DNA from 3 places in the Brevibacillus sp. HB1.1 genome. Region 1 is predicted to be linked to each of the others. Evidence: riboswitches for the same ligand, from Rfam matches in the RefSeq annotation. Region 1 holds a riboswitch; each other region holds the start of a gene.

The links. Region 1 has a riboswitch for S-adenosylmethionine ahead of metH (methionine synthase). Riboswitches for the same ligand answer to the same signal wherever they lie in the genome.
Region 2: another riboswitch for S-adenosylmethionine. It lies ahead of HPY27_RS25280 (methionine ABC transporter ATP-binding protein); the one in region 1 lies ahead of metH (methionine synthase).
Region 3: another riboswitch for S-adenosylmethionine. It lies ahead of HPY27_RS25200 (homocysteine synthase); the one in region 1 lies ahead of metH (methionine synthase).

Annotation. Positions count from the first base shown of each region.
Region 1 covers NZ_JABMIV010000002.1:904,699-906,972, reverse strand. Annotated here, with positions in the region: gene HPY27_RS09250 (YcdB/YcdC domain-containing protein) at 1-393, shown strand, start outside; gene HPY27_RS09245 (YjcZ family sporulation protein) at 461-568, opposite strand; SAM riboswitch class I at 782-883, shown strand; gene metH (methionine synthase) at 1,001-2,274, shown strand, end outside.
Region 2 covers NZ_JABMIV010000012.1:128,938-131,211, reverse strand. Annotated here, with positions in the region: gene HPY27_RS25280 (methionine ABC transporter ATP-binding protein) at 1-991, opposite strand, end outside; SAM riboswitch class I at 1,093-1,209, opposite strand; gene HPY27_RS25275 (Ger(x)C family spore germination protein) at 1,316-2,274, opposite strand, start outside.
Region 3 covers NZ_JABMIV010000012.1:112,549-114,822, reverse strand. Annotated here, with positions in the region: gene HPY27_RS25210 (SCO family protein) at 1-65, opposite strand, end outside; gene HPY27_RS25205 (rhodanese-like domain-containing protein) at 147-458, opposite strand; SAM riboswitch class I at 771-877, shown strand; gene HPY27_RS25200 (homocysteine synthase) at 967-2,271, shown strand.

The DNA.
Region 1 (2,274 bases):
ATACAGCCAGGCGAAACGAATCCTGTGTCATCGGGCGAATGGGAATTCAGATATCTCATGAGCAAGGATGGCATTCCAGTACAGGATCGCGGGCAAAAAGCGGCTTATTCAGTAACAGTCGATCCGTCTTCTGGCAAAGTGACAAAGTTTGAAAACTACAGAGAGACGCACGAGTTGGTGGAGCTTCCAGCATCCGACGAGATCGTCTCGAAAGACAAGGCTGTTGAGGCGTATTTACGCGTCATGCCTTTAAAGCTGGTCTATTTGAGGAGAGATGTGGATGGGCAAAAATTAGCTCAACCAAAGCTGGCGTATGTGCCGTGGAGTGACGAAAAGCTGGCGCTCAAATATATTACTCTGGATGCCGTGACAGGCAAGATCATCACCAAATAACAAGAAAAAAAGGCTATCCCGCAGCCATTCCTGATGGCTTTTGGGATAGCCTTTTTTAAACACTTATCTAACAGTCGTCACACGAACACCCAATAATTACCAACAGGATAAACAGCACGAGCACGATTGCGAAGCAGTCACCGAAGAATCCGTTTCCGCAGAATGATGTACTCATCTTTGTTTCCCCTCCTTTCCGTTATACTCCAGTCTATACACGAATGCGGATATTGGACTGGGCGGATGCCCAGCTTAGGCAAAAATGGGCGCGTAAGAGGAGAGGCTCAGTAAAAAATAGACAATTCACAATTGACGGGGAGACAAAGGTGGTGTTAAGATACTTGCAAACATTCAAGACATTTCGCAAAACAACTAAATGACAAGTGTACGACTCTTATCCAGAGAGGCAGAGGGACTGGCCTGATGAAGCCTCGGCAACCGGTAAAAATCCGGTGCCAATTCCAGCAAAGCTACGTGCTTTGAAAGATAAGAGGATGTCTCAGGCGTTTTCGTATCTGCTGACAAATCCTCTTCTTTCAAAGAAGAGGATTTTTTTTATTTACCCAATTACGGAGAATAAGCCGATGCAAGGTAGAAAAGGGGCACGTCAATGAAACCAACTTTTCGCGAACAACTTTCCCGGAAAATTCTGATTCTGGACGGTGCAATGGGCACCATGCTTCAACAGGCAAACCTGACTGCTGATGATTTCGGCGGTGAAGCCTATGATGGCTGTAATGAACTCCTGAACCTGACCAGACCAGATGTGATCCGTTCCATTCACGAGAAATATTTAGCGGCGGGCGCAGACATCGTCGAGACAAATACATTTGGTGCTGCTTCCATCGTTTTGGCTGAGTACGATGTGCCAGAAAAAGACCTTGAGATCAATATAGCCGCAGCCCGCTTGGCCAGAGAAGCGGTGGATGCCTATTCTACGGAGGAGTGGCCGCGTTTTGTAGCAGGTGCAATGGGACCTACGACCAAAACCCTTGCGTTGACAGGCGGTGTCACTTTCGAAGAACTGGTCGAGGCGTATTATCGTCAGGCAAAAGGTCTGATTCTTGGCGGCTCCGATGTTCTTCTATTGGAAACCTCGCAAGACACGTTAAACGTCAAGGCTGGCGGAATCGGGATTCGCAAAGCTTTTGAAGAGCTTGGACAGGAGCTCCCGGTGATGCTGTCAGGTACGATTGAGCCGATGGGCACAACGCTGGCTGGCCAAAACATCGAGGCGTTTTACATCTCCTTAGAGCATTTACAGCCAGTCTCCATTGGTCTGAACTGTGCGACAGGACCAGAGTTTATGCGTGATCATCTGCGGACACTGTCAGGAATTGCCCAATGTGCGGTTAGCTGTTATCCGAACGCAGGCTTGCCAGACGAGAACGGCCATTACCATGAAACGCCACAGGGACTTGCTTCGAAAATGCGGGCATTCGCTGATCAGGGCTGGATAAACGTCGCTGGCGGTTGCTGCGGAACAACGCCTGACCATATTCAAGCGATGGCAGAAGCATTGAAAGACTGCAAGCCGCGCAGTGCAGCTGTGGAACCGCTGAGCGCAGTCTCCGGGATCGAGGTTGTTTACGTCGAAGATGACAATCGTCCCTTGCTAGTAGGGGAGAGGACCAATGTCATCGGTTCCAAAAAATTCCGTGAAATGATTGCAGCTGGTCATTATGAAGAAGCATCTGATATTGCCCGAGCACAAGTGAAGCGCGGCGCACATGTCATCGATATATGCTTGGCTGACCCCGACCGTGATGAATACGAAGATATGGAAAAATTCCTACAGTTCATCGTGAAAAAAGTAAAAGCGCCCCTCATGATCGATTCGACAGATGCCAAGGTCATGGAGCTGGGACTTCGCTATTCGCAAGG
Region 2 (2,274 bases), on a different contig from region 1:
CACGTTGGCGCAGCGTCTCAATGGTCTTTTGATTCTGTGCGACATCGCCTTCCAGCTCGATCACCAACTGACCATACGGCGTATCCTTCATGCGGGAGATTGTTCCCTGCAAAATGCTGAATACCGTACCAGTCTCTTGCATTGTCTGGAACAGGATCGGCTGATACGTTTTTTCTCCGAGGAAGGTGACACGAGCAATCGTGCGGTTCCCCGAGGCCTTTTCGTGCGCGACTGCTTCACGCAGCTCTGTAGAATCCGCTACTTGTTCCACGAATTCTTGTGTCGTTAGATGCTGCGGACGAAGGAATACATCCAGTACGTTACCCGACTCGACGATCTTTCCTCCATCAATGACGCCAACACGATCACAAATGGAGCGAATGACGTGCATCTCGTGGGTAATCAACACAATGGTCAAGCCCAGCTTACGGTTGATGTCCAAGAGGAGTGCCAGAATGGAGTTCGTCGTCTGCGGATCGAGAGCCGATGTAGCTTCGTCACAGAGCAGCACTTTTGGATCATTCGCGAGCGCCCGAGCAATCCCTACACGCTGCTTCTGTCCGCCAGACAGTTGGGACGGATATTTGTCCTTATGTGCCTCCAAGCCAACCAGCTTTAGCAGCTCGTTCACTTTCTTATCAATCTCTGCCTTCGGACGCTTTGCCAGCTTGAGCGGAAAAGCGACATTTTCGCCGACTGTCGAAGAAGACAGCAAGTTGAAGTGCTGAAAAATCATGCCGATTGAGCGGCGCTTTTCTTGCAGCTTCCCTTCATCCAGCTTTGTCAAATCGACGCCGTCCACAATAACTTCCCCTGAAGTTGGACGCTCCAGCAAATTGATGCATCGGATCAACGTACTTTTCCCTGCACCAGAGTGTCCGATAATCCCGTATATTTCTCCTTGCTCTATGGAAAGGTCGATCCCCGTTAACGCTGGGATGGTTTTCCCTTGTACTTGATAGCTTTTATGCAAATGACGCAGTTGGATCAACGCATCCACCTCCCGACCACAATCTAAATAAAATCAGAAAACCCCTTTTTTCATAAACGAAAAAGGGGCTGCAACGCAATGTTATACGTTCGCATCCACCCTTCTCATCTATACAAGATCCAAACAATCTTGTAGGAATTGGCACCGCGACGTTCATCCGAAAATGAACCGGCTGCCGGGCTTCATAGGGCCTGTCCCTCCGCCTCTCTTGATAAGAAAGATATCTACGTATATTATGTTCGTCTTTTCTATTTCATGATGATACAAAACGGATTATATCCTTTTCGGAAATATCACGTCAATAGTAATAGAAGGAAAAGTTTTTTAATCCATGACGCCGTTGCGGATGATTTTTGACTTTACGTGGAAGCGAAACGTTGCATCCTGAAACATCTTTCGCCATTCAGCCTGCGTCATGTTGGCCATTCCTCTTTTCTCTGAACGATAGATCGAGCCGAAGCCAATTGGGTCAACATCGAGGCTCTTCAGTTTGCTTATGAGTTTATGCAATTCTTTTTCAAGCTCTTTCTCCAGTGCATGTTCCATGATTTTCAGCAACTTGGCATTTTCTAGCTTTAGCGGGATGGTTAACTCCAAAATTCGGGCATGCAACTTGACATGAATATCGAAGATTGGTGGGGATATTTGGCTTAATTTGATTTTCGCATGGCTGGAAATTGTATCGAAAACGAGCTGCACCTGGACTTTTTTGCTGTTGTGGTTTTTGGGTGACTCCCCAAAAATAGCAGTAGGAACAGAAGTATCATAGCTGCCGATGCGGAACTTTCCGTGGATAAGTTTGAGTAGAAAGGCTTCCTTGGGTGTAACCCATGACACATAACGATCACCTTTGAATAAGGCGATGCCTTTGATTTTCAGTTCATCTCCCTTTCTTTCTATGTACGGCATGACCGGGTCGATCCCTTTTTCATAGTAAGCCCGGAAAAACTCATGCATGGTCGAAGAAGGAATTTTTTCCCCACGGATATTTTGCTCAATCAAACGATACAGGTAGATTCCAATATTCCCTTGTTCTGAATAAGGATACGTCAGCATATCATATGTTTCGCCTGCAAACACACAAAGATAAATCCTGCTAGAAAGGGACGAATCCCGATACAACGTGTCAATGATGCTGCCAAGTCCCTGCTTTGAAAAGTTTTCACTGTAGAGGGCAACACGAATTTGCCCACCCAATACTCTTTTGTCTGATTGCAAATTCATCTTATCCCGGATTCCTTTGCTGGTTTCCCCTGTGGCTGATAAGATCTGTATCTTATGCC
Region 3 (2,274 bases), on a different contig from region 1:
GCTAACACAGGAAACCAATGTTTTTTTATCCCAGATTCCTGCTGCAATTGTGTTCCTTCACTCACGGGTTGCTTCCTCCCTGCTTGTCCCATGCGTGATGCCTCCTGATTACACGCGGGAGGCATTCACACTGTTTCTATCACTTCTTACTGTTCTACTTCACCTGGCCATGCGAGCATGCCGCCAACCATATTCGCCACGTCATATCCTTGTTCACTCAAATACGCTGTAGCATTATGGCTTCTGGCACCACTACGGCAAACCATCACAATCGGAATGTTCTTATCCAGCTCATCGATACGATGTGGCAAAAAGCCGAGTGGGATCAGCTTCGCCTCTTTAATGTGACCTGCATTCCACTCATCGACTTCACGTACATCAATGATTTGCAGCTCCTCTTTGGCTTCCAGCTTTTCCAACAGCTCTTGTGGTGTCATTTCCTTTACTCCATGGCTCATCGCTATTTATCCTCCTATATGTACGATCAGATCAGTTGTAACCACCTCCATGATATCACACGCTTTTTTACTTTTCTAACGCGAAGAGCACTTGGCTTTACCCTGCATCTATGCTCCCTATTTTCTACCATTATCTCCTATTTCGCTGTGGCAGTAGCCACACGGGATGTGAACAGCTTGAGGCAAAAGCGTTACAAATTAATGGCATGAGTGAAACACCTTTCATCCATATATACACAAAAACCTCCCTGATAACTACAAATTCCACATTGACAGCAAGGTTTTATTTTCATACAATTACGACAACAACTTTTCTCATCAAGAGCGGTGGAGGGACAGGCCCTACGAAGCCCGGCAACCAGCAGACTAGCTGCATGGTGCCAATTCCTGCAGAATCCAGTGATTCTGAGAGATGAACACAAGCCCGTGCATGATCGGAGCCTTCTTCTTCTCAGGAGAATGCTCCGTTTTTTTATTAGTCGATTTCATAGTAGAAGGAGAGATGAATATGTCCGATCAACAACAATGGAAGCCAGAAACGCTTGCGGTACACGGTGGGCAAGAGGTTGACCCTGTAACAGGCTCACGTGCTGTTCCGATCTATCAGACGACCTCCTACGTTTTCCGCGATACGGAGCATGCAGCCAATCTGTTTGGCTTAAAAGAGTTTGGGAACATCTATACACGCATCATGAATCCGACCCAGGATGTGTTTGAGAAGCGTGTTGCCCTGCTCGAAGGTGGTGTTGGTGCATTAGCGACCGCATCCGGGCAAGCTGCCATTACATTCGCCATCTTAAATATTGCGCATGCAGGAGACGAGATCGTCGCTTCCAGCAGTCTCTATGGCGGTACCTACAACCTGTTCGCCCACACGCTTCCCCGCCTCGGTATCAACGTTCATTTTGCTGATCAATCCAATCCGGAAAATTTCCGTGCTTATATCAATGAAAAGACAAAAGCCGTGTTTTGCGAGACGATCGGCAATCCACGCATTGATGTCGCTGATATTGAGGCGATCGCCCATATTGCCCACGAAAATGGCGTACCTTTGATCGTGGACAACACCTTCGCGACTCCGATTTTGTGCCGTCCTTTTGAGCACGGGGCCGATATTGTCGTGCACTCCACCACCAAATTCATCGGCGGCCACGGAACAGCAATTGGCGGTATTATCGTAGACTCTGGAAAATTTGACTGGAACAACGGGAAATTCCCAGGACTGACTACACCAGACCCAAGCTACCATGGCGTTGTTTATACAGAGGCAGTCGGTCCGCTCGCCTATATTATCAAGGCGCGCGTCCAGCTCCAGCGCGATATTGGTGCTGCCGTCGCCCCGATCAATTCCTTCTTGTTCCTGCAAGGATTAGAAACACTGCATCTGCGCATCGAACGGCATAGCCAGAACGCCTTGGCAGTAACCCAATTCCTCGCCAATCACTCTGCCGTAGAGTGGGTGAGTTATCCAGGACTCGAGTCAGACTCCCAGCGTGAGTTGGCACAAAAATATTTGCCAAAAGGTGCTGGCGCGATCCTGACCTTTGGAATTCGCGGTGGCGTTGAGGCAGGAAAAACGTTGATCGAGTCCGTGAAGCTGTTCTCCCATCTCGCAAATGTCGGGGACTCCAAGTCACTCATCATTCATCCAGCTAGCACAACACATCAGCAAATGACAGAAGAAGAGCAGGCAGCAGCCGGAGTGACCCCCGGACTTATTCGCCTCTCCGTCGGTACAGAATCGATCGACGATATCATTTCTGATCTGGAGCAGGCATTGCAGCGTGCGTTGCAATTATCCACGGTAGGTTAACCG